Regions from separate parts of the Sedimentibacter sp. MB35-C1 genome, predicted to be linked through region 2. Evidence: a T-box and tRNA genes for the amino acid it is inferred to sense, from the RefSeq annotation. Region 2 holds a T-box; the other holds one or more tRNA genes.
What was found. A T-box is a leader RNA that pairs with one kind of tRNA and senses whether it is charged. The one in region 2 lies ahead of RBQ61_RS05390 (valine--tRNA ligase), so its partner is inferred to be a tRNA-Val.

Region 1: it has a tRNA-Val gene. The T-box ahead of RBQ61_RS05390 (valine--tRNA ligase) is inferred to sense a tRNA for this amino acid. The anticodon was not compared.

Annotation. Positions count from the first base shown of each region.
Region 1 is NZ_CP133188.1:526,602-542,174, reverse strand. It holds gene RBQ61_RS02575 (recombinase family protein) at 1-492, shown strand, start outside; gene RBQ61_RS02570 (manganese catalase family protein) at 552-974, opposite strand; gene RBQ61_RS02565 (spore coat protein CotJB) at 1,006-1,281, opposite strand; gene RBQ61_RS02560 (spore coat associated protein CotJA) at 1,278-1,487, opposite strand; tRNA gene RBQ61_RS02555 (tRNA-Val) at 1,815-1,890, shown strand; T-box leader at 2,068-2,277, shown strand; gene RBQ61_RS02550 (argininosuccinate synthase) at 2,396-3,646, shown strand; gene RBQ61_RS02545 (ABC transporter permease) at 3,878-4,501, shown strand; gene RBQ61_RS02540 (ABC transporter ATP-binding protein) at 4,524-5,624, shown strand; gene RBQ61_RS02535 (ABC transporter permease) at 5,617-6,351, shown strand; gene RBQ61_RS02530 (glycine betaine ABC transporter substrate-binding protein) at 6,371-7,294, shown strand; gene RBQ61_RS02525 (TrkA C-terminal domain-containing protein) at 7,437-8,072, shown strand; gene RBQ61_RS02520 (MATE family efflux transporter) at 8,217-9,605, shown strand; gene RBQ61_RS02515 (pyridoxal phosphate-dependent aminotransferase) at 9,713-10,951, opposite strand; tRNA gene RBQ61_RS02510 (tRNA-Lys) at 11,131-11,206, shown strand; gene RBQ61_RS02505 (ATP-binding protein) at 11,422-12,645, shown strand; gene RBQ61_RS02500 (ribose-phosphate pyrophosphokinase) at 12,809-13,963, shown strand; gene RBQ61_RS02495 (rod shape-determining protein) at 14,197-15,228, shown strand; gene galU (UTP--glucose-1-phosphate uridylyltransferase GalU) at 15,326-15,573, shown strand, end outside.
Region 2 is NZ_CP133188.1:1,165,993-1,181,565, reverse strand. It holds gene RBQ61_RS05400 (hypothetical protein) at 343-495, shown strand; gene RBQ61_RS05395 (alpha-hydroxy-acid oxidizing protein) at 686-1,702, opposite strand; gene RBQ61_RS05390 (valine--tRNA ligase) at 1,767-4,418, opposite strand; T-box leader at 4,490-4,697, opposite strand; gene nrdG (anaerobic ribonucleoside-triphosphate reductase activating protein) at 4,756-5,274, opposite strand; gene RBQ61_RS05380 (anaerobic ribonucleoside triphosphate reductase) at 5,274-7,475, opposite strand; gene RBQ61_RS05375 (ABC transporter permease) at 7,605-8,339, opposite strand; gene RBQ61_RS05370 (ATP-binding cassette domain-containing protein) at 8,339-8,866, opposite strand; gene RBQ61_RS05365 (ABC transporter ATP-binding protein) at 8,904-9,686, opposite strand; gene RBQ61_RS05360 (iron ABC transporter permease) at 9,687-10,691, opposite strand; gene RBQ61_RS05355 (ABC transporter substrate-binding protein) at 10,770-11,795, opposite strand; gene cobJ (precorrin-3B C(17)-methyltransferase) at 11,812-12,531, opposite strand; gene cobI (precorrin-2 C(20)-methyltransferase) at 12,528-13,253, opposite strand; gene RBQ61_RS05340 (precorrin-8X methylmutase) at 13,250-13,891, opposite strand; gene RBQ61_RS05335 (cobalt-precorrin 5A hydrolase) at 13,928-14,962, opposite strand; gene RBQ61_RS05330 (cobyrinate a,c-diamide synthase) at 14,952-15,573, opposite strand, start outside.

The sequences.
Region 1 (15,573 bases), 640 kb from region 2:
TTTATACCTGTTAAAAAGCTTGAGAAGCTTGTTTTAGACGAACTTCACAAACTAATAAATGAATATCTTGATAAAGATGAAGTCGAAAGGAAAATAGAGTTAAATAATAACTTCAATAATCAAAAATTAAAGCTTGAAAAAAGTATTGCGTTATTTGAAAAAAAGATAGAAGAATATTCTTCTGGTATACAGAATCTATATTTGGATAAGGTAAAAGGTATAATAACAGAAAAGCAGTTTGTAGAATTTTCAAGAAATTTTACAGATGAAAAAGAAAAGTATGAAGGATTGATAACTGAACATATAAAACAGATATCAGATATCAATGAAAAAATGCATACTGGAGATAATCGACTCCAGATTGTAGAACAATACATGAATATAGAAAAGTTAGATAGAGAAACAGTTGAAAAACTAATAGATTATATTTTAATCGGTAAACGCGATGAACAAACAAAAGAAGTACCAATTGAAATACATTGGAATTTTTAAGGTTCTTCACTGTGTCTTTTCTGGTGAAGAGCCTTTATTTAAAATCATTAAAGTTATCTTTACAAAGTCGCACCATCTGCGGCCATATCATTGTATAAATCTGCTACAGGCTCTCCTTTCGCTTGTGTATATTTTGCATCCCATGGCACACCGGATGAATCAAGTAAAAACGGGCAGGTTTCATGATTAGCGTAGTATCCTCCCAGTCCTGCTGCTATTAATTCATCTCTGGTGGCACCTTTTATTAACTTTTTAAATAAAGTTGCAACCATTTCCATATGCCCCAGCTCTTCCGTGCCTATATCAGTAAGTAATGCTTTAGTTTCGTTTAGAGGCATATTAAATCGTTGAGTAAGATAATTCATACTTGCACTTGCTTCGCCGTCAGGACCACCGTATTGGTTAAGGACAGCCTGTGCCATCTTTAAGTCTTTATTTGAAACTCTTACAGGGTACTGTAACTTTTTTTCATATATAAACATTTAATCATTCCTTTCTGCGATATTGTTTAAATTACATTTCCCATGGCCATGGACTGTTCATATAGCTCCATGTGTTGCCAGTTTCCTGGCTCATTATCGACATGATTCCAAATTTCGATTCATACACAGGCAGAATCTGCATAAGCTGCTCGGTTACTGCTTTATGTCTATGCAGGGCAACAGGATCATTTGGATGGGTGTCTAAATAAAGAGACAAATCATATATAGCGAACTCCAGTTTTTGAATGTCTAAAAGCATAAGACGCTGTTCGTTTGACATATTAATATTACGACCGTTGTTAATCATGATTGCACCTCTCTTTGAAAGAATTCCATATAAGGAGTAACCAATTCGGGAAACAATGTACCATGGATGAATGCTTCATTTATATTGTTAAAATATAAGGGGTCTATTTGATATGGTACGTATCCATAACCTGGCATAGGATTTTCAGGCATATATGGAACCATTGGTACGAAATTATCATTATAATTTATATGCAAAGTTTTCATTCCTTTCCTTAATGATTTTGCTATTTAGATTTTCAGCAATAGATACAATTATAGTATTCATATATTGACAAATAGTGACTCTTCATCAAAGAACTTTAATTAAAAATTTAAAATAAGAAATTCTACGAATATGTGTTATTGAAATGTTTTTTAATTTAGTTGATAAAATTATAACCGATTATAATAAGTCGGTGAAAAGTATTGATATGTTTAAATGGACTTGGCTTAACTTTTATATGTTTAGGAATATCATAAATTGATAAGAAAACATATTGACAAATGATTTGTGTTATGGTAACATCTTTTTCACAGGTAATAAATATATATGGAAGCTTAGCTCAGTTGGGAGAGCATCTGCCTTACAAGCAGGGGGTCATAGGTTCGAGCCCTATAGTTTCCACCATAATAAGAGGATGTTGTTAAGCATCCTCTTTTAATATTTTTTGAGCATGTAATAATCCTCGTAATTTAGTTAGAATTAACGGCAATGGTATAAATATAATAATTTCTGAAAAATTTTAAAAAACATATTGACAAATATAAAAACTTAATTTATAATTGTATAAAAATAATTTATTATGTAAATTTAATGATTGGAAGAGTAAATTAAATTTAGCTTCAGCGAGCTGGCGCAGAGTGTGAGGTCGGCAGTGATATTTAATGGAAAAGAATCCATGAAAAGATTCTCAGAAGTAGCAGTATGAGAATACGGTTAAATACCGTTACTATGAAAGAGCGAGCAAGCTGCTTAAAGAAGAGTGGTACCGCGGTTTAAAAAACTGCCTCTTTATAAGCAGTTTTTTGTATGTTCAAAATAGGGCTGATGGATTTTGAATAAAGTGTCTGAAAGCATAAATATACATTGAACAATTATTGATTACTAATAAATAAAATCGGAGGATAGAAAAATGGAAAAGGAAAAAGTAGTATTAGCATATTCTGGAGGATTGGATACATCGATTATTATTCCTTGGTTAAAGGAAAATTACAATGACTTAGATATCATTGCTTGTTGTGTTAATGTAGGACAGGAAGATGATATGGATCTTGTAAAAAGCAAGGCGATTGATTCGGGAGCTAGTAAAGTCTATATTGAAAATGTAGTTAATGAATTTGTTGAAGAGTATGTGTATAAAGGAATCAAGGCAAATGCTGCATATGAAGGTAAATATCTTTTAGGAACTGCCTATGCACGACCTTTGATTGCTAAGAAGCTTGTGGAAACAGCTCATAGGGAAGGAGCTAAATATATAGCGCATGGATGTACAGGTAAAGGCAATGATCAGGTCCGCCTTGAAACAGCAATAGCTGCATTAGACCCGTCGATTCAAATTATAGCACCTTGGCGTATATGGGATATAACTTCAAGGGAAGAAGCTATAGATTATGCAGAAGCTAAGAATATTGACCTAAATGGTATTACTAAAGAGAAAATATATTCAAGGGATCAGAATATTCTACACATCAGCCATGAAGGTGGAATGCTTGAAAATCCTGCAGTTGAACCTGACTTCAATGAAATCCTTGTTATGACTAATACTGTTGAAAAAGCACCGGACGCACCTGAGTATGTTGAAATAGAATTTAATGAAGGTATACCTGTTAAATTAAATGGTAAAAAATTAAACGGTGAAGAGATGCTCACTGCATTGAATAAGGCAGGAGGAACTAATGGAATAGGAGTAATAGATTTGCTTGAAAATCGTCTTGTTGGAATGAAGTCAAGAGGAGTTTATGAAACACCGGGAGGAACTTTGTTGCTGGAAGCTCATAAATATTTGGAAAGCTTTGTTTTGGAGAAGGAAGCTACGCACTTTAAAGAAATAATAGGTCAAAAATATGCCGAGCTTGTATATAATGCTATGTGGTTTTCAGGATTAAAAGATGCCTTTGATGCATTTATAGATTCTACTCAGAAAAAAGTAACAGGAACAGTTAAGTTAAAATTATACAAAGGAACAATTAAGTTTGCGGGAATGGAATCTGACTATGCTTTATATAATGAATCAATTTCGTCATTCTCTACTGGGGACTTGTTTGATCAGAAAGATGCTTCCGGATTTATTCACTTGTACAGTCTGCCATATAAAATTCAGGCTTTAAATGAAATGAACAGCAAAAAAAATATTACTGAAGTAACTTATAGTTTTAAGGAATAAGCTGCTTTAATAACGTGTTAGAACAACCATGTTTAAGTAGAATGTAAACACTTTGAGAAAGCGTCAATCAATTAAAATGATTGATGCTTTTTGTATATTTATTTTTAAAATAGCAATGAAATAAACTTTATATACGTAATGATTTTAAAAAAACCCTAGCCAAACCAACAACCTGTATGATACAATTAAGTAGTTGGTTATGTTTATTATTAACAAGAAGGGGGTTATATTATGAACTTGATTGATTTTTTTATCAGTCGCCTAAATACTATACTGGATTTAACATGGGAGCACTTGCTGATGGTTCTAATCGCTATGGCGATTTCAATTATCTTGGGTGTTTTATTAGGTGTTTTAATAACATATAACGAAAAAGCTTCTAGGCTTGTTTTAAATGTTGCTGAAATACTTATGACAATTCCAAGTCTGGCGTTATTTGCTGTATTAATACCGATTTTTCATATTGGAGCAACCCCTGCTATTATAGGACTAGTTTTGTACACTCAGCTTCCGATAATAAGGAATGTGTATACAGGAATTAAAAGCATCAATCCATCAATAATAGAATCTGCTAAAGGCATGGGAATGTCTGATTTTAAAATTATGTATAAAATCAAACTTCCGTTAGCTTTTTCGGTACTCATTGCAGGAGTAAGGACAGCGGTTGTTATGGGAGTAGGTATGGGTGCAATAGCGTCTTATGTTGGTGCAGGAGGACTTGGCGATTATATCTTCCAAGGTATTCAGAGGACAAATGATAAAATGGTTATAATAGGAGCAATAATGATTTCATTAATGGCGATTATAATGGACAGAGTACTATATATTGTACAAAAGAAAGTAGAAGTAAAGTAGACGAAATAGGAGGTAATGCTATTTGATAAAATTTGAAAATATCACTAAGAAATACTCAAATTCAAAATATCCGGCAGTTGATAACTTAAATCTTCATATTAAAAAAGGAGAAATATGTATACTTGTAGGTCCTTCAGGGTGCGGAAAGACAACTACTATGAAAATGATTAACCGATTAATAGAACCAACAACAGGAAACATTTATATTAACGGTGAAAATATTAAAAACCAAAATCCTGTTGAATTAAGAAGAAATATAGGATATGTAATACAGAATATAGGATTGTTTCCGCATATGACTATTGCAGAAAACATAGCAACTGTTCCTAAAGAGAAAAAGTGGGACAAGGAAAGGATTAATAAACGAGTTGATGAATTGCTTGAACTTATGGAGTTAAATCCGGCAATTTATAAAAACAGAAAGCCTTCCGATTTAAGCGGAGGTCAGAGGCAAAGGGTAGGAGTTGCCAGAGCGCTTGCTGCGGATCCACCCGTAATGTTGATGGACGAGCCATTTGGAGCACTTGACCCTATAACAAGGAGCAAGCTTCAAAATGAATTTTTACACGTCCAAGATAAAATAAAAAAGACTATTATATTTGTAACGCACGATATTGATGAAGCAATAAAAATGGGGGATAAGATTGTTGTAATTAGACAGGGGAAAATAGTGCAGCAGGGAACTCCAAATGATATATTGAGTTCACCTGCAGATGAATTTGTAGAGAATCTTGTAGGAGGAAACCGATCTATTAAGAGGTTAAATCTTATAAGGTGTGAAGAAGTAATGCATAACACCTTAAGTGTTAATATGAATACTCCTGTGGCAGAAGCAATTGCTACTATGAAACAAAAAGATTTAAAAACAATTGCTATAACTGAACAAGATGATAAGTTGAATGGGTTTATACAATTAAAAGATATTGAAGGAAAAGACGGTTTGGTAAGTGATTTTAAGAAAGAGCTGGAAGTTATAGTGGAGGAAAGAATGCCTCTTAATGATGCGCTGTCTGAAATGCTTCGCATAGGGCAAAGATATATATATGTCACAGACGAGAAGGACCATCTAAAAGGGTGGATCGGAATTAATGATATATTGAATGCGGTGAGCTACAATGACTAGAACGGATAATAAAAAAATAAAAATAGGAGCATTTTTATTTCCTCTAATACTATTAGCTTTGGGTATAGGGTACAGTTTTTATGTTGTTAATTATCCTCAAGATAAAATTGTATCGAATTATGTTACGTATAGTAAAATTTTTAAACTATTAAGCCAGCACATAGGATTGGTAATGGCTTCTGCAGGTGCTGCAATAGTGGCTTCGGTACCGTTGGGTATTTTTCTTACGAGACCTAAATTTAAGCGATTTACAAATGTAGTTGTAGGCATTGTTAATGTTGGGCAGACTGTTCCAAGTTTGGCAATATTAGCGTTGTTTGTTAGTTTTTTAGGCGTAGGGTTTAAATCAGGAGTGTTTGCTCTTTGGGTTTACTCATTGCTGCCTATATTGAACAATACATTAGCAGGAATACTAGGTGTTGACAAATCTATACTTGAAGCTGCGAAAGGTATGGGTATGACAGCAACGAAAATTTTAACAAAAATAGAACTTCCCATAGCATATCCTGTAATTATGGCTGGAATACGTACTGCTGTTACAATAAATATAGGTACTGCCACTCTAGCTGCTTTTATTGGAGCCGGAGGACTGGGAGACTTAATTATCGCAGGCAATAACATAAATAGATGGCAAATTGTAATATTGGGAGCTGTACTTTCAGCATTGCTTGCATTATTGACAGATTATTTAATGAGTTTATTTGAAGATCATTTAAAAAATATATAAATTAAATAGGAGGGATTTGATGATTAAAAAATCAAAACGTGTAAGAAGTTTAGTTTTGACATTAGTATTATTACTTATAGCAGTGTCGCTGAGTGCATGTGGCGGTAAAGACGATAATACCATTAAAATAGGCTCAAAAGAATTTACGGAGCAATTACTTTTAGGAAAAATAACTGTAATTGCTTTGGAAGATGCAGGTTTTCAAGTAGAAGACAAGACAGGTGTTGCAGGATCAGATAAGGTGCGTTTAGCACTTGAAAACGGAGACTTTAGCATGTATTGGGAGTATACCGGTACAGCATGGCTGTCTCAGCTGCAGCATGATGATCCAATAACGGATCCTCAAGAAGCTTATGAGAAGGTAAGAGATGAAGATGCAAATAATGGATTAATATGGCTTCAGTATGCGCCGTTAAATAATACGTATACTTTGATGATGAGACGTGCAGACTCTGAAGAGCTTGGTATAAAAACTATTAGTGATTTAGCTGAATATATCAACTCAAATCCCGGTGAATTAAGGGTGGCAATAGACCATGAATTTTCAATAAGACCCGACGGTTATCCTGGGGTACAAGAACACTATGGATTCTCACAAGGCGAAGATGAGATAAAAATAATGGATCTTGGAATTATGTATAAAACCTTAAAAGAAGAGCAGGTAGATGTTGCAATGGGATTTGCGACGGATGGGCGTATACCTGCATATGACTTGGTTAATTTGGAAGATGACAAGGCATTTTTCCCTGTTTATAATGCGGCGCCTGTTGTTAGAAGTGAAGTACTGGAAAACAACCCTGAAATAGAGGACATTCTTCAAAAGATTGCTGTATTATTGGATACTGAGGCAATGATGAAACTAAATTATGAAGTAGATATAAATGAGAGAGAGCCTGAAGAGGTTGCAAGAGAGTGGCTTCAATCAGAAGAGCTTATAGATTAATATTTTGGAGAAGGGGCATCCTAATAAGGGTGCCTTTTTATTTAGGTTTAAATCTTATTGCGAATCTCTCTAAATTCATATATATTATATTTAAAGAAAAATTCATTAAATAATTACTATGGTACGAAGAAAGGACAAATATATGGACAATAAAGTTAAGAGTTCTGTATATCAGAAAATAGCCCTGGATATAGCTTCCAGAATTGTTGAACATAATTTTGAAATAGGCGAAAAAGTGTATGCAAGGTCTTCTATAGCAAACCGATACAATGTTTCGCCGGAAACAGCAAGAAGGGCAATAAATGTTCTTGCTGATTTAGAAATTGTAGATACAGTGAAGGGTAGCGGCGTTATTATTAAATCCTATGAGAATGCAGCTAAATTTATAAGACATTTTAGTGATAAACAAACAGTTAATTCTATAATATCTGAATTGTACAGCAGTCTAGACAATCAAAAAAAAGAAATAAATTATATTAAGTCCAAATTTGATTTGTTATTAGAAAATACACAGCGATTTCAATCAATTAACCCATTTGTGCCTTTTGAGATAAGAATCACTGAGGATTCAAGCCGTTTAGGAAAAACTGTATCAGAAAGCAACTTTTGGCAAAATACAAACGCAACTATTATTGCTATAAAGCGAGATGGTGTTATTATTTTGTCTCCAGGTCCGTATGCTGTATTTAAAGAAAATGATATATTTTATTTTGTTGGTGATGAAAATAGCTATAACCGCGTAAAGGACTTTATATATGGTAATATAAAAAGCGAATAACAAAGAGGGTAAATTAGTTGCTTTCTTGATAAATATATGTCCAATTAGAGAGAGAAAAACTCTCTTTTTTTGTTATAAAAAATCAGTATTGTATTTGTATAAAATAATGCTATAATATACAGTACACATTAAGGAGGTGGTTAATTGAACAAAGACCAAATAGAAGTTAAAAATTCATCTATGAATACAATGACCTGCGGCAGTCCGCTAAAAATAATACTTACTTTTGCATTTCCAATGCTTATAGGAAATATATTTCAACAATTATACAACATGGTAGACAGTATTGTTGTTGGCAATTATGTTGGGAAGTTGGCATTAGCGGCAGTAGGGACAGGATTTCCGATTATATTTATGATGGCTGCAATGTTTATTGGCCTTGGGCTGGGGGCTACAATTCTTATTTCTCAATATGTCGGAGCCGGTGATATGGATAACGTTCAGAGAACTGCCCAGACTATTTATACAGCAATGATTTTAGGATCTATACCTATTTCTATAATAGGGATTTTTTTGTCTGAGCCTATTTTAGTACTCATTAAAACCCCAATCGATGCTCTGCCTATGGCTAAAACATATATGATGATTATATTCAGCGGTATGATAGGAGGGTTTGGATTTAATGTTAATGCCGGAATACTGCAGGGATTTGGCGACAGTAAATCGTCACTTTTGTTTCTTTCCATAGCAACCGTAATGAACATTATCCTCGATTTGATTCTTGTAATTGTATTTGGTATGGGAGTTGCTGGTGTTGCAGTAGCAACGATCACAGCGCAAATGGCTTCTTGGATTTTTGGAATTATATATATGAAAAGAAAATATGCGGTTTTAGATTTCCCGGTTTTTAAGTTTAAATTTGATAAAGCTATATTTGGTAAAATAGTAAAGCTGGGTCTTCCGGCAGGAATACAACAGACACTTTTTTCAATAGGAATTATGAGTCTGCAATCTCTCGTAAACGGATATGGTTCTGACTTTATTGCCGGATTTAATGCTGCTAATAAAATTGATACCTTTGCATTTATGCCTATTCAGAGCTTTAGTAATGCAGTTACAACATTTACGGGGCAAAACATTGGCGCCGGACGAATGGACAGAGTTCATAAGGGTACTGTTACGGCAGTAGGATTGTCTGTCATGGTTTGTTTGGCATGTCTGGTTATTATTCCATTGGGGCCTTCATTGCTGGGAATGTTTAACTCAGATCCTGCGGTAATTGAGTCTGGGATGATATATTTGAAAAATGTTATGCCGGCAATTTCACTGTTGGCAATTGTATTTACAATTAATGCTGTAATAAGAGGCGCAGGGGAATCTATTGTTCCGATGATGGGTGCTATAATATCTCTTTGGCTTGGAAGAATTCCGGCAGCGTACTATATAGCAGATAAATATGGAAAAGAATACATGTTTTTGAGCTACGCGGTTGGATGGGCGTTTTGGCTTCTAATTTCAGGGCCATATTATTTGTCAGGTAAATGGAAAACAAAGTCGGAAGAATTGCTGGGTAAGCAAAATTATAGTAGTTAATTTGAATAAAACGGCAGGAAGATATAATTTAATTTATACCTTATATTAAAGAAAAAAATATATAACAAAGCACCGGCGCATTCCGTCGGTGCTTAAATTAGATCTGATTATTTGTATCTGTCCATTACTTCCTTTATTTTTGCGGGTGCTATTTTGCATTTATCTTCAGAAACCGCACAAACTGCAAATCTTAGTCCTTTCTTTAATGCAACAACGAACAAGTTCTCTTTTATTAATTCATCAGACAACTGTTTTGCATTGCTGCAAGGTATGCTGACAAAGAATCCATCTCGGTAAGGTAAAATTTTTAAGCCGCATTCTTCTGCGCTTTTTACAAAGGCATTTGCACGTTTTTTTAACATCGCTCTGTATTTAGCTACTTCTTCTTCATAAGCTTTTCTTTTAGCAGGGTCTTTGGCTATACTAGTCATAACAGACATTGCGCCCCTTGTTCCGTTCGACCAGTTCGCTCTGTTTGCGTGCATGCATGTGTAATAGAATTCTTTAGCTATTTCTTCATTTGAAGAAACACCGATAATTGCCCCAGATCTCATGCCATACATTGTATATCCTTTTGACATGCTGTATGCTATCAGTATAAGTATATTTTCAGGAAGATTAGAAAATTTGGCAAAAAACTTTCTTCTATCTTTGTCGGCATAGTCAATATAAGCAACATCGACCATAAATATTATTTTATTTTCCGGGTCTTTAGCTTTTTCCTTTGCGATGTCTAAAACTTCATCCCATTCTTCATCAGACAGACTGTATCCTGTAGGATTGTTAGCAGGAGTATTTAATACAGTGACAAGTCTTTTTTGCTTATCAATTAAGTTTTCAAATTTTTCTTTGAATGAAGTAATATTAAATACGCCCTTATCATTAAAGAATTCATAATTTGTAACTGTTCTGCCAAATTCTTCCGAAATTGTCACGTATGGTGACCAGAACCAGTCGCAAACAAGTATAGAATCTCCCGGTTCAGTATAATTCCAAATTGAATGCCTTACTGCTCCTGTTCCTCCAGGGGTTGCGACGGCTTTTATATAAGCTTTTGGTCGATATTCTTTAAAGCATGCATCTTGAACAGCTTCCAGAAAGTCTGCTTGCCCCGCTACCTGAGCATATGCTGCTATTGCAGCATTTGGAAGTGATTTTAATTCACTGTATACTGTATCAAGACAAATAAGATTTCCATCATCGTCAACAAGCGCTCCAAGAGTAGAATCAATAACGTTTTCTTTGCCGTACTTATCAATAGCTTCCTTTGCCTTTGCAGCAAGCCCGAATATTGCATCATTTTCCATAGGCCACACTGCATGGGAAGCAACCATATTAAATGCCATAATAACACCTCGTTTTTTCTTTAATTTTAACAAATTAAAAAAAATAAGTCAATATCAATAAAATACATAGTTGTATAATATGAAATATATAAAATAACTTATTAATTTATCGATTTTTCTAAAAAAACATTGACAAATTTAGACACAGAGGTTATTATATACAAGTTCATAAAAAAAATGATCCATTAGCTCAGCAGGCAGAGCACTTGACTTTTAATCAAGGTGTCCGGCGTTCGAATCGCCGATGGATCACCATTACAAACAACATTTGACGCTCTTCGCGACGTTGAATGTTGCTTTTTTTGTAAGTTTTATTTATAAATACTATAATTGTAAAATTGTATTCGGAGAAACTACAAAAAAATAAAAATTATTTTTTATTTCTTACATTTTTCTACAAAGTTTTGCAAAATTACATTGTATATTTACCTTATTGATTAAAAATAATTAGTGAAGGTAAAGGGGAACAAATGATTAGTAGCGAAGAGATGAGGTTAATTGTACAAGGAGATCTAGCAAAAAAAATGAATGTAGAAGGCCTTCAGGATATGCAGGAGATAGATGATATAGCAAGAAGGCAGAGCGAAAAGATGGCAGCATTGGGTCAGCTAGCTGGTGGAATTGCTCATGACTTTAATAATCAGTTAATGAGCATAATCGGGAATGCGACTATGATACAGCGAACTGATGACTTAAAAAAAGTTAAAGAATATGCAGAAAGAATAATTCACATTTCACAAAGTACGGCAAATTTGACTAAAAAAATTCTTATGTTTTCGAAAAAGGAAAGCAGCACAAACAAACCGGTTAATTTGAAAAATGTATTGGACAACACATACATGATGGTAGAATCCATATTAAACAAAAAAATAGAACTTAGTTATAAGTATGGAGCCGCAAACAAGTCAGTGTTGGGTGATGAAGCTCAAATCGAGAATTTAATTGTAAATCTTATATTAAATTCAAGGGACGCCATGAATGATTCAGTTGGCAAAATTGAAGTAGGAACTTTAGACACAGTTGTATTTTCAGAAATGGTTCTAAGTCATGGTGAAACCTTAAAGCCTGGGCAATACATAACAATTTATGTTGAAGACAATGGTTCGGGAATAGGCGAGGATGTTTTCATGAAAATATTTGAGCCGTATTATACAACAAAAGCTAAAACAAAGGGAACAGGTTTGGGACTATCCGTGGTTTTTGGGACTGTAAAATCCCATTCTGGTTTTATTAACGTAAGAAGCAAAGTAGGGTGGGGAACAAGATTTGAAATTTTCCTGCCGGTGTATAACAAAAAATATTCAGTTAATAAAACCACTAAAATTGACGTTGATAGCAATTTGATTATGCTGGTTGATGATGATGAAAATGTACTCGATGTTGAAACAGAGTTGCTTGAAGATTTGGGATATGACGTTATTAAGTTTAGCAAACCGTTGGAAGCATTGGAGTATTACAAAAGACACAGCTGCAAAATTGCTTTTTCAGTAATAGATTTATCAATGCCTATAATGTCGGGAAAACAGCTGTATGAGGAAATGAAAAAAACTAAAAATAAAACAAAGGCTTTTTTTATTACCGGTTTCGCGCAGCAATCAGATTATGAGGAATTGATAAGTAAAGGCGAAGTTATTATACATAAGCCGTTTACATACGAAGACTTGTCGGCAAATATAGCTAAAATTTACAAGTGAGATTAATTAAATCTATAGAGATACGTAAGTATATTTCTATAGATTTTTATTTTTATTAAAATATCTTAACAATATTTATTATACTTTGTTTTGACAATTATAAAATATTTGATAGAATGTAAAAGAAAATAAGAAAGTCGTTTAATTTGAACAGGAGGAAGAAATGAATATAAATGATTATACTTACAATGAACCTCAGCCGTTTGGTGAATTGTCAATAATAGCTATGAAGGGCTGCGAAGAAATTGCAGCTAAAATAGACTATTACCTAAAGGAATGGAGACAGGATAAAAATGGTGTTATATATTCAGAGGACTCTGTTCCCGTAAGAACATACCTGTTAGATGCTGTGTGCCCAAGATTTGGATCAGGTGAGGCGAAGGGTGTTCTTAATGAAACTGTAAGAGGACATGATGTATTTATAATATCTGATGTATTTAATTATGGAACAACATTCAAAATGTACGGTATGGATGTTCCAATGAGCCCGGATGATCACTATCAGGACTTAAAAAGAATTATAGCAGCCATGAATGGTAAAGAAAAAAGAATAACTGTTATAATGCCGATGCTTTATGAGGGAAGACAGCATAAGAGAGCCACGAGAGAATCACTGGACTGTGCGTTGGCATTGCAGGAACTCACATCCATGGGCGTTGAAAATATCATTTCTTTCGATATTCATGATCCGAGAGTGCAAAATGCTATTCCTCTGCATGGATTTGAGGACTTTCATCCTCATTATCAGATGATAAAAGCATTTGTAAGATCTGTTCCAGACGTGGCAATAGACAGAAATCACATGATGATTATTTCACCTGATGAGGGAGGAATGGCAAGGTGCATATACTATTCTTCCGTTATGGAACTTGATCTGGGAATGTTTTACAAGAGAAGAGATTATTCTGTTATAGTAAATGGAAAGAACCCTGTCGTAAGCCATGAATTCTTAGGGGATAATGTAGAAGGCAAGGATGTTATTGTTGTTGACGATATGATTGCATCTGGAGATTCAATGATTGATGTTGCCAAGAAGCTGAAAGAAAGAAAAGCAAAAAATGTATACGTGTTTGCTTCATTCGGATTATTTACAGAAGGTTTAGCCAAATTTGACAAGGCATACAATGATGGAACAATAACGAAAATATTTACTACAAACATGATTTACAGAAAGCCTGAACTTTTGGATAAACCATGGTATACGGAAGTTGACATGTCAAAATATATAGCCAATATTATTGATACCCTAAACTATGACGGGTCATTAAGCGAATTATTGGATCCTGTTCAGAAAATTAAAAAACTGCTTAAAAAATAAATTAGTCATTCACGTGCAGGATATGAAATTTAGAGGAATTCTGAGAATTATCCTGCACGGCTGAATGATTTTTTAATTTTCTCTTAAAATTACCGCTTTTAAGCAAAATAAATTGAAATTAATGTGGTTATATGGTATAATCTTTATCATTATAACTTATTGAGATATTTTGCATAATTTTTTAAATTGTTTTGCAAAATATAGCTAAAGAAGAAAATTTCAGGAGGATAAAAATGGGTTTCAGAATGGATATTGGAATCGACCTTGGAACTGCCAGTGTATTAGTGTATATTAAGGGCAAAGGAATAGTAATAAATGAGCCTTCTGTTGTTGCAATTGATATAAATACCAATAAAATACTTGAGGTTGGAGAGGAAGCCAGAAAAATGCTCGGACGTACTCCGGGCAATATTGTTGCCATAAGACCGCTAAGGGACGGTGTTATATCAGATTTTGACATAACAGAAAAAATGCTGAAATACTTTATAAAAAAGGCGGTTGGAAGCTCAATTATAAAACCGAGAGTTATAATATGCGTTCCCAGCGGAGTGACTGAAGTCGAAAAAAGAGCGGTGCTTGATGCAAGCATGAATGCAGGCTCTAAAAAGACATATCTTATAGAAGAACCTGTAGCAGCAGCAATAGGAGCAGGTCTTGATATAACAAAGCCGTCAGGACACATGATTATAGATATGGGAGGCGGTACAACAGATATAGCTGTTATATCGCTAGGAGGAATTGTCGTAAGCAGATCGATAAAAATTGCTGGCGACAAGTGTGATGATGCTATTGTAAGATATGTGAGAAAAAAATACAATGTAATGATTGGATTGAGAAGCGCTGAGGATATTAAAATAAATATAGGGACTGCTTTTCCGGAAGAAGAAGAGAAGTTCATGGAGGTAAGAGGAAGGAATCTTGTCACAGGACTTCCTGTTAATCTGACAATTTCTTCGGCTGATATGCTAGAAGCATTGGAAGAAACTATAACATCTATTGCTGATGCCGTACATTCAGTTCTTGAAAAGACTCCTCCTGAACTGGCGGCAGATATAAGTGAGAAAGGAATAGTTATGACCGGTGGCGGATGTCTTATACACGGCTTGGATAAACTGATTGCCAAAAGAACGGGCTTGGATGTAGCAATTGCCGAAGATGCAGTTTCATGTGTCGCAAAAGGCACGGGACAGTCCCTTGAACATATGGACGCATTGAAGGATTCATTAATAACAGACAATATAAAAACCAATTACGGGGCATCATAAGCGCAAATTAATATTAAGATTCTGGCAATTTTCAGTTGTCAGAGTCTTATTATCTTTAAACGATGAGTTTGAATAGTTAATGTTATAGAGGTTAAATATGAAAATAAAAAAAGCAGTTATACCGGCAGCAGGGCTTGGAACAAGATTTCTGCCTGCAACTAAAGCAATACCGAAGGAAATGCTGCCTATAGTAGATAAACCTACAATTCAGTACATAGTTGAAGAAGTAATTGCTTCCGGAATAGAGGATTTGTTAATAATCACCGGAAGAAATAAGGGATCTATAGAAGAACACTTCGATAGAGCTGTAGAGCTTGAATCCAATTTGGAAAAAACAAATAAAGA
Region 2 (15,573 bases):
CATTATAAGAAACATTCTTAAGCGATAGAACGCAAGTAAATATTTATAAAAAAATCGACATAGATCTAAACTGTGTCGATTTTTTGCATTTACACCTCATGCAATATATAAAAACCATACTTGTACTTGTTTTGAAACACAAAATAATTTACTTGCAATTTACATTTCAAAGTTCAACAATTTTTTTATCCTGCAACCCTGCATTTGTTGAATAAAATTATGCAAAAGTTGCATATGAAATTGTTTTCCTAAAATTTTTTTATATTTTTCTGCATTTTATTGTTTACAAATTGCATTTTAGATGGTATAATAAATTATCAAATAAAAAATGGAGGTATTATTATGAGCGTAGCAGTGAAAGATATTAGAGATGTTGTTGCAAAAATGACTTTTAGAAAATGCGGAACTATAACTTGCATATACAATGTAGACAGCAAGTGCATACAGAATGAATGTGAATTGCACGAAAGAGGATTAAGAAAAGAAGAAGACTAATGAAATAAGGTGTTATTATGAGCGAAAAAAATTATACTCAATAAAAAGCGGAAGCATCCAGTTGATTCTTCCGCTTTTTATTTATATAAAATTCTTAGATTATACTTCTAAACACTTGTTAAGTAGATGATGAGAACATCTTTCACCAATAGACATACCCCATAGACATAAAAATTATTTTTCAACGGCTTTACAATATTATTTTATCTATAGTTATATCTTTTAAATTTTTGCAGCCTGTCATAACCATTATATCTCTCAGCTCAGCACCGATTTTCTCGGTATACAGTTCAACGCCTTCCGATCCTCCTCCGAATGCTGCTATTACATACGGTCTTCCAATCAATACAGCATCTGCTCCTAAAGCAATCGCTTTAAACACGTCTGCTCCGGAGCGTATTCCTCCGTCAACAAATATTTTAAGCTTATTACCGACTGATTTTCTGATTTCAGGAAGCATCGAACATGTTGCCGGAGCATGCTCTAAAACTCTGCCGCCGTGTGATGAAACCACGATACCGTATGCTCCCGTCTCTAATGCTTTCTTCGCTCCTTCTGCAGTCATTACACCTTTTATAATAAACGGAACTTTTGTGGAAGCAGTTATTTCCGAAAGTTCCTCCACACTTTTGGATGATACAGGCTTGCCTGCCAATGCCAGATTAATCAGTCCGGCAGAATCAATATCCATTGCAAATGCCATAGCATCGGTCTTTTCAAGAAGCCTTACTTTTTCCATAACCTTATGGTTCTTCCAAGGTTTCACCGTTGGTACTGCAACACCTCCTGCTTTTTTAATTATTGGAAGGCTGTCAAGAAAAAAACTGTCATTGGGACCATCACCGGTAAATGCAGCGATTCCAGCATTTAATGCACCGAATACCACTGCCTCGTCATACTCTTCTTCAGTAATAGCACCGTTGTAATTCAAGCTCATTCCTCCGATAGGAGCGATAAAAACCGGGTATTTAAATGCTTTTCCAAACATAGAAAGAGAAGTATCCTGCCCTTTATTTTCATAAATTGTATCCATTTTAATTTTAACTGATGACAGAAATTCTACACAAATTTTAAATGCAGCGGCACTTCCCTTCCCGCCGGTTCCCGGGATTTCCCCTTTGCACACAACACCGTTGCATTCCTTACATACTCTGCACTGCGGTGCCATTCTTGCTCTTGCTCTTTCCAATAATTCCTGATATGTCATACCATTCTCCTTTCAAAAACGGCTCTATAATTTAAAATATAGAACCGTCTTCAATATAATTTTCTTATTTGTTTTTCAGCTGTTCAAGTCTTTCAACTACTTTTTCCATCATTGACTGATATTTTGTCTGTTTTTCTTTTTCTTCGTTTACTACATTCTCAGGTGCTTTGCTGATAAATTTATCGTTACTAAGTTTATTATAAACTCTTTTCAACTCACCTTCAAGCTTTGATTTTTCCTTTTCAAGCCTTTCTATTTCTTTCTCATAGTCTATCAGATCCGAAAGTGGTAAGTATATTTCTGTTCCATCTATTACTGAAGACGCAGTATCTTCTTCTATTAATGATTTGTCATCAACTATCTTGATTTCTGTTATATTTGCCAGTGTAGCAAAGTGCTGCGATCCTAACTGTATAAATTCACCTGCACGATCCTTGTTTGGTACGAAAATGGCTCTTGCCTTTCTTGATGGTGCAACATTCATCTCAGCCCTTGTGTTTCTTATACTTCTTACAGCTTCCATAATAAATTCCATGGCTGCTTCCGCTTCTTCAAAGTTTTCTTCCTCTTTATACAGCGGCCATTCTGACTTTACAAGTCTCGTATTTGTGTCCGGAAGGTATGACCATATCTCTTCTGTTATGAAAGGCATAAACGGATGTAGTAGTTTAAGCATATCCTTTAATACTTTTATGAGAACAAATCTCGCAGTATCCTTATCAGAGCCTTCATCTCCGTACAGTCTTGGCTTAACAATCTCAATGTACCAATCACAGTATTCGTTCCAAATAAAGTCATACACTCTTTGAGCAGCAAGGCCAAGTTCAAACTTGTCGAGATTTTCTTTAACCTCTTTAGCAGCTTTGTTCGCTCTGGAAATTATCCACTTATCTTCCATCCTGTAGTTTTTCTCTGCCTCTTCTTTGCTGATTAAGTCCCCTTCAATGTTCATCAGAACAAATCTTGACGCATTCCAAAGTTTATTGGCAAAGTTACGGCTTGATTCAAGTTTGTCATTATTAAATCGCGTATCATTTCCAGGAGAGATTCCAGTCATAAGCATAAACCTGAGAGCATCGGCTCCAAACTGGTCTATAACCTCTAGCGGATCAATTCCATTTCCTAAGGATTTGCTCATTTTTCTTCCTTCAGCATCTCTCACAAGTCCGTGTATAAACACATGCTTAAACGGTGATTCACCTGTGGCTTCTAAAGCTGAAAATACCATACGAACAACCCAGAAAAATATTATGTCATAGCCGGTTACCAAAACATCCGTTGGATAGAAGTATTTCAGATCTTCTGTATTATTTGGCCACCCCAATGTGGAAAATGGCCATAATCCCGACGAGAACCACGTATCAAGAACATCTTCGTCTTGCTTGATGTTGGTACTGCCGCATTTTGAACATTTATCTGGAGCTTCCTTGGAAACCATTACTTCTCCACATTCCTGGCAATAATATGCCGGAATTCTGTGTCCCCACCAAAGCTGCCTAGATATACACCAGTCTCTTATGTTTTCAAGCCAGTGAGTATATATTTTAGTAAAGCGTTCCGGAACAAATTCAACATTCTTTTCCTCGCTCGCTTTGAGGGCTGGTTCCGCAAGCTTTTTCATGCTTACGAACCATTGGTCTGACACTCTTGGCTCTATTATGTTGTGGCACCTGTAGCATGTTCCTACATTGTGATCAGTTTTTTCTATTTTAAGCATAAATCCGCTTTCTTCCAAATCTTTTACAAATGCCTTCCTGCACTCATAACGGTCCATGCCGTTATACTTACCGGCCTCAGCATTCATTGTTCCATCTTCATTCATGCAGTTTATCTGCTCCAAATCATGGCGAAGACCAATTTCAAAGTCGTTAGGATCATGACACGGTGTAATTTTTAAAGCTCCGGTTCCTTTAGCTATATCAGGATATTCATCTGCTATTATAGGAATTTCTCGCCCTACAAGAGGAACTATAACCTTTTTACCTATAAGGTCCTTGTATCTGTCATCGTCCGGATGAGCAGCTATTGCAACATCCCCGAACATTGTCTCAGGTCTTGTTGTTGCTACAACGAAGTATTCGTCCTGGTTATCTGCATATGGATACTTAACATAGTAATAATTACCCGGTGTGTCTTCGTGCTCAACTTCGGCATCTGAAAGTGTTGTATGGCAGTCCGGGCACCAGTTAATTATTCTGTTTCCTTTGTATATGAGACCTTTGTTATACAAATTCACAAAAAATTCCTTTACTGCCTCGTTGCATCCTTCATCCATAGTAAATCTTTCTCTGGACCAGTCACATGAATTTCCAAGTTTTTTAACCTGCTCAACTATTCTTCCGCCATATTCTTCTTTCCATTTCCAAGCTCGTTTCAGGAATTCTTCTCTTCCGATATCTTCTTTAGATTTTCCTTCTTCTTTTCTTATTTTTTCAACTACCTTAACCTCAGTTGCAATGCTTGCATGGTCAGAACCAGGAAGCCACAATGCTTCATAGCCCTCCATCCTTTTCCATCTGGTAAGTACATCCTGAAGAGTCATATCAAGGGCATGCCCCATGTGCAACTGTCCTGTAATATTTGGGGGAGGCATCACAATTGTAAATGGTTTTTTATCATAGTTTACTTCAGCCTTAAAGCAATCCTCTTTTACCCATGTGTCATAAATTTTTTCTTCAAATTCTTTAGGGTTATACTTGCTTGGTATATTATTCATACTATCATTCCTTCCTTTTAAATGTTATAAACAAAAATTATTTAAATAACAAAAAAGCGGGAGTTCTTCGTCATAAGGACGAGAAAACCCGCGGTACCACCTAATTTCCATTACTGGCTCTTAAAATTTATAACGGTCACACCGTTTAATCCTACTGCTGTTTCGGATTAAATGCTCCAAAGCTACCTTCAGCACAAATTGACTTATGAAACCTTTCAACCGGTGGGTTTCAATCTCTGTAAAGTTTATGCGCATACTCCTCTTTTTCATAGCAGTTTATTTAATTACCTACCATAATATTAAAAAATAGTATCTTTGTCAATGTTTTTTTAAAACATTATAGACGCAAACCAAAATTAAAATCATCCTTCCACAAAACAACTTTGTTATTCTTCAGTGACTTTTTAATATCTATTATTCTTTGGTTGGAAGATCCTCTAAATCTGAGATTGTTTTGAAAAAACTCTTCCTCGTATTTCCCATCAACCAGAACATCGCATAACTCTAGCAAACCAAACTGCACCTTATTTGAAATTATTTCTTCATACGTATGCCCGCTGTAAATCCATATATTTTTATCTGTGTTTTGTTTTATCACTTTAGCAAGCACAGCCAGTGATTCTGCCTGCATCATTGGCTCACCGCCTATAAATGTAATATCCGTAAATTCTTCGGTAATTTTTTTGTATACCTTATCTATTTTCATTTTTTTTCCGGATTTTATGTCCCATAAATCTCTGTTGTGACACCCTTCGCAGCAGATGTCGCAGCCACTTAGATACAGAGAAGTTCTGAATCCAATTCCGTCCACTATGGTATTGGGCACTATATCCGCTACATAAAGAAATTTATCCATCAGCTATGGCACACCCTGTCTCTTAATTCTGCTTTCTTGGCGTCATTCCAGCTGTCTACTCCACCCACAAGATATCCGGTTATCCTTTGAATGGTATCAATGTCACTGCTTCCGCACTCTGGACACGATTCTAACTTTTCTGAAGCATCTTCATACCCGCAGCTTTTGCATCTGTTTCGCGTATGGTTTACTGAACCGTATCCCATGTTGTATTTGTCCATAAGCTCTACAGTCTGCAGTACAGCTGAAGGATTATGTACCGCATCGCCGTCAAGCTCCACATAAAATATATGTCCGCCTCTTTCATAATCATGGTACGGTGCTTCTATCTTAGCTTTATGCTCTATTGAGCATTTATACCAAACAGGAACGTGCGAGCTGTTCGTATAATATTCTTTATCCGTTATATGAGGAATGCTTCCAAACTGCTTCCTGTCTTTTTTTATAAATCTTCCGCTAAGCCCTTCGGCAGGAGTTGCCAGCAGGCTATAATTCAAATTGTAGTATTCAGCCTTTTCTTTTATCTTGGTATTCATGAACTTTACTATTTCAAGTCCTAGTTTCTGAGCTTTTTCGTCCTCTCCGTGATGTTTACCCGTTAATGCTATCAGCGCTTCAGCGAGGCCAATAAAACCTATTCCCAATGTTCCGTGCTTCAGCACGCTTTCAACGCTGTCATTGTATTCCAGCTTTTCGCTGTCAAGCCACATTCCGTTCATTAACATTGGAAACTGCTTTTTGACAGCCGTACTCTGGAATACATATCTGTCATGAAGCTGTTCTGCCGCAGTGTCTATACATTTTTGAAGTTTTTTAAAAAATTCTCTTTTTCTGTCCTCAAGCTTTTCTATTTCCATGCACTCCAGCGCAAGTTTTACTATATTTATAGTTGTAAATGATAAATTTCCTCTTCCTATGGATGTTTTTTCACCGTGCCTGTTTTCAAAGACTCTGGTTCTGCATCCCATTGTTGCCACTTCTTTTTCAAATCTTTGAGGATCATCCCCATTCCAATCCTCGTGTTGATTAAAAGTTGCATCTAAATTAAGATAGTTAGGAAAAAATCTTTTAGCAGTAACCATGCACGACATTTTAAATAAATCGTAATTTCTATCCTCAGTCAGATAGTTTACACCACGTTTTTTCTTCCATATCTGTATGGGGAAAATAGGGGTCTCACCATTTCCCACTCCTCTGTATGTAGAAGCAAGAATTTCCCTGATTATGCATCTTCCCTCAGCGCTTGTATCAGTGCCGTAGTTTATAGAGCTGAACACCACCTGATTGCCTCCTCTGGAATGTATGGTATTCATGTTATGAATAAATGCTTCCATGGACTGATGAACTCTTTTTACAGTATTGTTTATTGCCTGCTGCATATATCGATCATTGCTTTTAAGCCCGTTAAGCGGCATTTCCATATAATCGTCAATTTCAATATCATAAAGCCCTTCAAGGTCAATATCCAGGAGTTGCTCAATTTTTTTAATTTCTTCCTTGTACGTCAGCCTTACATATGGAGCAAGATAAAAATCAAATGCAGGAATTGCCTGTCCACCGTGCATTTCATTTTGTATCTGCTCCATTGAAATACATCCAATAATTGATGCTGTTTCTATTCTTTTTGCAGGTCTGCTTGATCCGTGCCCTGCCCTAAAGCCGTTTTTAAGAATGTAATCCAGCGGATGCTGAAGGCATGTAAGTGATTTTGTAGGATAATAATCCTTATCATGTATATGAATATAATTGTTTTCCACATACTGCTTTGACTGCTCTGATAAAAGACAGTCATCCACAAAAGGCTTGGATGATTCACTTGCAAACTTCATCATCATTCCCGCCGGTGTGTCCGCATTCATATTTGCATTCTCCCTGGTAACATCGTTGGGGACTGCATTAACTATGTCCATATATATATCGTACTGCTTTCTGCCACGAGCTATATTCCTTTTGTTTCTGTATATTATATATTCCTTTGCAACATCCTTTCGCATACTTGCCATAAGCTTCTTTTCAACCAAGTCCTGTATATCCTCAACAGATATTGTCTCTTTGGTTTCATCAGTGATTTCCTGTGCTATTTGCTTTGCAAGTGCAATATCCTGTCCCGCAGCGGTATGATTCATAGCCTTTAGTATCGCATCGGATATTTTACTTTTGTCAAACTCTATCAGTCTTCCGTCTCTTTTTATTACATTCATTTCATACCTCCGTTTTATTTATTAGTAAATTATTCAGCTTTGCTCCTGAAAAGCGGCTTCCATAAGTATCTGTATAACTTACTAAAAAAAGTTAAAACAACTACTTAATGATTCCTTATAAAATTTATTTTATTTCATTTCTCTGTAACTCATGTAAATACCGAGTGCATACGATGCCGCTGCGTATAGTATAAGTACAGCAATCGAACCGTGTGAAAATTCTCCATTCAAAGCAATGTTTCTGAGAGATACCGACGTATGTGAAAGAGGCAGTATGCCTATAACAGTTTTAACACCGATAGGTAAATTTTCCAGAGAAAAAAACGTGCCACAAAGGAATGACATAGGCGTCATAATATATGTATTGAACCTGCTCATTTCATAATGGCTTTCTATTGAAAGTGCTGCGGTGTATCCCAGTGCGGAAAATAAAAAACTGTTTAAAAAGCAAATAATTATAAAATAGACACCTGCTTTTATGTTGATACCGAACAGCAAAGCAACAAAAATTATAAGTATTGCTGCATACATTCCTCTGAGGGCTCCTGCCAAAATATGCCCCAGTGCCATCAGTGGCATTCTTACAGGTGATGTAAGATAATATTCAAAGCTTTTTTCATGAAGCTTTGAAACAGTTATCCTTGTGGAAACGGCATTAAAACTTGTATTCATTGTAGTAAGCGCTATTATACCGGGTATAATGAAATGCATATACGTAGCTCCTTCCACAACAACATCTTTTCCAAGGCCCCAACCGAATGCTATAAGATACAGCACCGGACTCATAATTGCAGCAGATGTAATTCTGATTATACGTCTTTTAAAAAATATAAACTCTCTCCATAGCACGGTAGCAACTTCCATTATTGCACCTTCCTATTTGTGAAATTGTAGAACACATCTTCAAGTGTTGTATCTCTTATTGTATAATTCATGCTTTCGATTTCGGATGAATAATTAAGTGCCATCTGCTTATCCTCAAAAAACTTGTATCTTGTTTTGGACTCCTCATCAAAATATTCAACCGTATAAAGTCCCAGCTGTTTTTTTAGAAACCGTGGCGTATTATCTTGAATAATCCTTCCTTTATCAATAAGACATACTCTGCCGCACAAATATTCTGCTTCCTCTATATAATGTGTTGTCAACAGCACCGTCTTGTTCTTGGTTTTCATGTATTTCAGCATGTCCCAAATTTTCCTTCTTCCGTTTATGTCTATACCAACGGTAGGTTCATCTAGTATGACTATTTCAGGGTCATTAATCATAGCTTTTGCTATGGTCAATCTTCTTGCCATGCCTCCAGAAAGATTCATAACCTTTCTTTCCATGAAGTCATCAAGCTCAGCAAATTCCAGTAATTCATCTATTTTATTCTTATAGTTTTTCACCCTGAAAAGTTTTGCGGCAAACAAGTAATCACTTCCCTCATTCTGTTATTTTTTTGGGAATGAAGTAAGGACATTTATGAATTTTATCTTCATAAATATCTGCATCTATTCTAAAAATATTTTTTAACAGTTCTTTAGTTACTACATTAAGAGGGTCGCCCGACTCGCACAGCTCACCATTATTGACTACCAGTAATTTATCAGAATATCTTGCCGCCTGGTTTAAGTCATGCAGAACCATCACAACTGTTATTCCCAATGTTTCGTTTAGCTCCTTAACAAGCTCCAGTACCTCAAGCTGGTAGCATATATCCAGAAATGTCGTAGGCTCATCAAGAAGCAGCATCTTCGGTTTTTGTGCCAGTGACATTGCAATCCAAGCCCTCTGCCTCTCCCCGCCTGACAGGGTGGCTACATATCTATCTTTAATTTCAAAAAGTCCTGTTTTTTCAAGTGCCCATGAAACAATTTCTCTGTCCTCTTTTTCCAGCCTTCGTCCGAATCTAAGATGCGGATAACGCCCGTTTGTAACCAGCTCTTCTACATTTATATCGGAAGGAACCATTTTTATCTGGGGCAGTACGGCAACATTTTTAGCAATATCTTTAGTTTTAATTTTCCCCATATTTACCTTGTTCAGGTATACGCTGCCGCCTGCGGGCTTAAGGAACCCACTTACTGTCTTTATTATTGTTGACTTCCCCGAACCGTTTGGACCGATAAATGTTGCTATTTCTCCATTATTTATATTGAAGCTAACATCTTTTAGCACTAATTTTTCCCCATAGCAGACATTGAGTCTCTCAGCTGTTAATTCCATCTAGTATTCCTTCCTCTTTCTTAATAAATACAGAAAAAACGGTGCTCCCAGTGCAGACATTATAATTCCCACTGGTATTTCAATAGGTGCAAACATAACTCTTGCCAGAGTATCGCAAAGGACAACAACCGATGATCCCGTAAAGATACTGGCAGGCAGCAGGTACTTGTAATCCGATCCTATAAACAACCTTGTAATGTGAGGTACAATAAGTCCCACAAACCCTAAAAGCCCAACAACGCTAACTGCAGCTCCCGCAAGTAAAGATGAAACGATAATAAATAAAAATCTTGTGATTTCCACATTCAGCCCAAGTCCAGTAGCTACTTCGTCTCCAAGCATTAGTATATTAAGCTTGTTGGCAATAAGCAGTAAAAGTAAAATACCTAACAAAGCATATGGAAAAATCATTAAAACATGCTCCCAGTTTGTTGCCGAAAGACCTCCCACCATAAACCCTATAACTCCTGCAACCTTGTCAGGATAAAACGTCATAATAGCATTGTTGCCAGCACCTAAAAGGGATGAAACAGCAACTCCAGCCAATATGAGCCTTGTTGGAACAGCTCCCTCCTTCCATGCCAGGAAATAAATAAACAGCGTGGCAAGAAGAGCACCGGCAAAAGCTCCTGCAGGAGCCAGGAAATAGTAATCCGGAAATAAAATTAGTACTATCAATGTCATTAATCCAGCTCCTGAAGAAACTCCTATTATGTTGGGTGCTGCAAGAGGATTTCTCATAACCCCCTGAAGTATGCATCCTGACAAAGCAAGACATGTACCTGCCAGAGATGCCACAATAGTTCGCGGCAGCCTTACATTCCAAATTATCTGATAATTTACTGTTTCTTCTTCAAACATTACGGCATGCAATATTTCTCTGAATGAAATATTAACAGCGCCATTGCCAATGCTTATAAAAAAGCTTAATACGCAAAGTAAAACAAAAATTATTAAAATAACATGCTTTTTAACATTTCTTTTTTGAGCATCACATTTAGTCATATTTTTTCTCCCGAACTGGCGCCTTAAACTAGTTAGCATACGGAAACTTTATAGAATTTCCATATACAGTTCATATAATTACTTATTTTCATATACATCAGGGTAAAGAATCTTTGCCAATCCTTCATATGCTTCAGGATATTTGTCATTTGGCTTATAAAGATATAAATCTTTCGGAAGAACAATATATCTGTCTTCTTTTACAGCTGTAAGGGATGCCCATGCTGGATTGTCAAGCACATCAGACTTAAGTCTTTCAGTTACTTTTTCAAGGTCACTTCCCATGGTCTGGACAAAAATAAAGTCAGGATCTTCCTGTATTATTTTTTCCATGCTGAATATTTTTGTATCTACAGTACTGTCTTCTGAATCTGATATATTGACCGTATTCAAATCCTTAAGCATCTCGCCTACCATTGTATTTGAATCTCTCACAGTTATACCTTTAGCAGTTGCAAATATAATAACAACCTTGTATCCTCTGTCAGAAGGGGCTTTTTCGATTAGTTCATCCACTTTTTTCTGTATATCGTTAATATGACTTTCATATAAATCTTCTCTTCCCGTAATAGCTGTAAATAGTCTCACTGTTCTGTAATAATCCTCTAAAAAATCAATTTCTAAAGATATAACCTGTATATTATTCTGCTGTAATGAAGGGATCATTTCTCTATGAGCTGTATAGCCGCCTGAAAGAATAACAAGATCCGGCTGCAGCGACAATATTTTTTCAAGACTTGGAGTTCCAACAGTTCCTACAACCTCTGCTGACATAGCATTTTCAACTATTTTGTCAGATGATTCCTCAACTCTTCCTACAACCTTTCCGCCAGCCTGATCCCATATTTCAAGGATGGAATTCTGAAGTACGACTACTCTTTGAGGATTCTTTTTTATTGTTGTTTCCTTTCCCTGTGAATCTATAAACACAACATTTTCTTCATTGATTATAACGCCGTAATTTTCGTTTTCACCTGTGTTGCCCGCTTCAGGAGTTTTATCTTCAGGCTGGTTGACTTCCGGCTCAGCATTTCTGCTGCATCCAGTAAATGCTATAAGCAATACAGCAACAGCTATAAGTACAAATGATTTTAACTTTTTCATTACATCCTCCAATTAATTAATATTTTTTATCATAACCTCTTTTTGTTATAATTTTGTTATCTTTTACGTATGTTGAACTATTCCCGACTATTACAATACTCAGCATATCTACCGATTCATAGTCTATGGTGTCTATAGTACAGATACGTATCTCCTGATTTTCTCTTCCGGCATTTTTAACAATGCCTACGGGAGTCGTACCTGATTTATGATTTTTCATAATTTCAAACGCCTTTTTCAGATAATCAGGTCTTCCCTTGCTTCTCGGGTTATATATGCATATTATGAAGTCACCTTCTGATGCAAGATTAATTCTTTTGTAAATCAAATCCAGAGAAGTAAGCAAATCACTTAAACTGATATGACAAAAATCATGCATAAGTGGTGCTCCCAACACAGCTGCAGCTGCAGTTGATGCTGTAACACCGCTGATAATTTTAACATCTTCGCCGTCGGAATACTCCAACACAAGTCCTGCCATTCCGTACACGCCAGCATCTCCCGAACTAATAAGCGCAACAGTTCTGCCTGTTTTTGAAATCTCAACAGCTTTTTTTACCCTATCAACCTCCTGCTTCATTCCGTTTGAAATTACTTCCTTATCTTTTATAAGTTCCTTTATAAAATCAATGTATGTTTTATAGCCCACTATAACATCTGATTTTTTTATGGCCTCAAGGGCTTCACCGGTCATGCCTTCTCTTTTTCCCGGGCCTATTCCTACTGCATATATCATGACAACTCCCACCTTTTGTTTATTAATATGGTTGTAAAATAAGAAACATCTTCTTTTTTTATCTGCTCAATATTTTTATAAACAACTTCCTCATCTTTTGACGAATTGCTCACAATTATAGCATGCCTGCTCAAATTTTCATCCACAAGCATGGATACGATTTTGTCAAAATTGTTATACACCTTCATGAGCACAATAGAGTTTTCATTTTTAACATACCTTCTAAGTTTTTCCTCATCTATCGTTGCCGGCAAAATTACCAGCGGATCATCCCCTTCAACAAGGGGAAAATTGTTATTGGATGCAATATCTAAAAAAGACGTGATTCCAGGTATGGTCACCACATTAACCTTTTTCTTTAATATTTTTAAAAGATATATATATGTGCTATAAACCATGGGATCTCCTATGGTTACAAAACCGACCCTCATATTGTCGGAAACATCCTTTTCAATCTCGAGAGCAATGCTTTCCCATGTTTTTTGAAGTTCTAAATTATCATAATTCATAGGAAAATGCCTGATCTTTACAACTGTTTTTTCATCCACGTAATCTTTAATGATTTTATATGCTGTGCTAAATCCTTCTTTTTCTTTTGCAGATGGAACATAAAGCACATTTAGAGTCTTAATAACATCAACAGCTCTTTTTGTAACATAATCACTGTCACCGACTCCAACTCCTATGCCGTAAAATATTCCTTGAGTTAATTTATCCATCATTGCTTACACTCCTCAATATTGTACAACAGAGCATTACATATAGACGCAGCCACATTGCTGCCTCCCTTTCTTCCCCTTGCAACTATGTATTCCGTATCTTCAAGCGTCATTATGAGCTCTTTAGCCTCTACAACATTTACAAATCCTACTGGAACTCCTATTATTACCTCAGGCCTGATTTTATTTGCCTTAATAAGTTTGTAAAGTTTTATCAGAGCCGTCGGCGCATTCCCTATTGCAAATATAATAGGCCCACTTATATTACATGCTCTTTCCATGGAAACAGTTGCCCTCGTTTCTCCTCTTTCCTTGGCCTCTGCTGCTACATCTTCCTCAGCCATGAAGCAGCGCACTTCAACCCCGTATTTTCCAGCAGCATTTTTGTTTATTCCGGATCGTGCCATATTAGTGTCCGTAACTATGGTAGCTCCGTTTTTTAAGGCTTCCTTCGCTTTTTTAACAGCATTCTGAGAAAAACACATACTCGTCAGATAGTCGAAATCTGCTGTAGTATGAATAACTCTTTTAACTATGGGTTCAATTTCTTTTTCAAGAACAACATCACCCATTTCACTCTGAATTATTTCAAAACTTCTTTTTTCAATATTATGCGGTTCTACAAATTTAATATTTTCCATTATTTCTCCTGTTCGTAAAGGTTTCTTACATTAAATTTATTCAAAGCTTACTTCATAATCATCAATAGCTGCCGCAACTGTAACAGAATTAACCACAGTCTTATTTATGAACAGCCTTCCCTTCTTGCTTCCCATAATTGCGGACCTTTCGCACACACTGTCTACACCGGCAATATTTTTTACAAAATCAGAGTTGGTAAATTCCCCATGAAGGCTGTTAAGCTCATCCTTAGAATATGTGCAAAAGGGAACTTTAAAAATATCCGCCGCTTTTTTGATTCCGTATTCATCTTTTTTCAAATCTATGGAATTTATGGAGCTCACTGCAAAATGTGAAATACCTTGGTCGTTCAGAACTTTCTTAACTGCAGCATAAATGTCCTTAAAATCTGCTCCCTTTCTGCATCCGACTCCTATGGAAACAATTCGCGGAACAAGGTTCAGTGTATTTTTAAAAGGTCGTCTACCAGAATCAAGGGATATGCATATTCCTGTTTCTTTTTCTGCACAGTCTATTTCAAGCGGCAAATCTCCTATGACTTTAAAATCTGATTCAAATCCTATTTTTTTGTTGTCTAGTATTTCTGCTGCTATATCTCTCGCTTTTTTTAAGCTCATAATATGAAGATTCTTTCTGTGAGCCCATTCATCGACAGCAAGTTTCCCGTTCACATCTGTAGCAGTTGTAATAATAGGATTGCCTCCTATAATATCTGCAATTTTTATTGTCAACCTGTTTGCCCCTCCTATGTGCCCGCTTAAAAGGGAAACTACGTTTATACCCTTCTCATCCATACATATTACGGCAGGATCGCTTTTTTTACTTCTTACAAAAGGTGCAACCGCCCTTACAGCTATGCCTGCCGCACCTATAAAAATTATGCAATCTGCATCCCTAAATGACTTTTCAACTGCATTGTATAAATTCTCTTCACGAGGCTTAGCAAACTTAGATGAATCGGCATACTTTTGAGGAACGTAGGCATTCACCGAGAATTTAATTAAATTTTCAATCAATTTATCGCATAGCTTTGCACCATTTTTTGAAAATGCATATATATCAATATTCATATTTTCCTGCCTTTTGTAAACGTTCAGATTCGGCATCTCGGTACTGACCACTGTAAATGCATGATTTTTTGATAAAATTTTCAGCAAACTTTAGATTCCCTAAAAAATTGATATGGGGATATCCCATAAATTTCGTATCATCTGCTATTATAGCGTCCCAGCTTCTGGTAGATTCAGGTTTAATCGCACAAAAGGCATCACCTGTATTCGTACTGTCTGAATAGTGAAACTCATGACCGTTTATAGATTCTCCAATGCCGCACATTAAGTTTTTATTACGGCTGGTCAATGTAATGTATCCAAACCTTCTGAGAGATTCGGTCATATAGCTGTTTCCTTTCACTGCTCCCGCGAGGCTGTATGATTTTCCATCCATGTTTGTGAAACTGTCCATAAGATACATGTATCCTCCGCATTCCGCAAATACAGGAAGACCTGAATTAATTTTTCTATTTATATCCCAGAGCATTGATTTGTTCGCAGATAATTCCTCTATATGCAGCTCCGGATATCCTCCTCCTATATACAGTCCCCCAATGCCTTCAGGAAGCTTTTTATCGTTCATTGGGCTGAAACTTACAATTTCAGCACCCATCTGCTTAAGCAAGTCT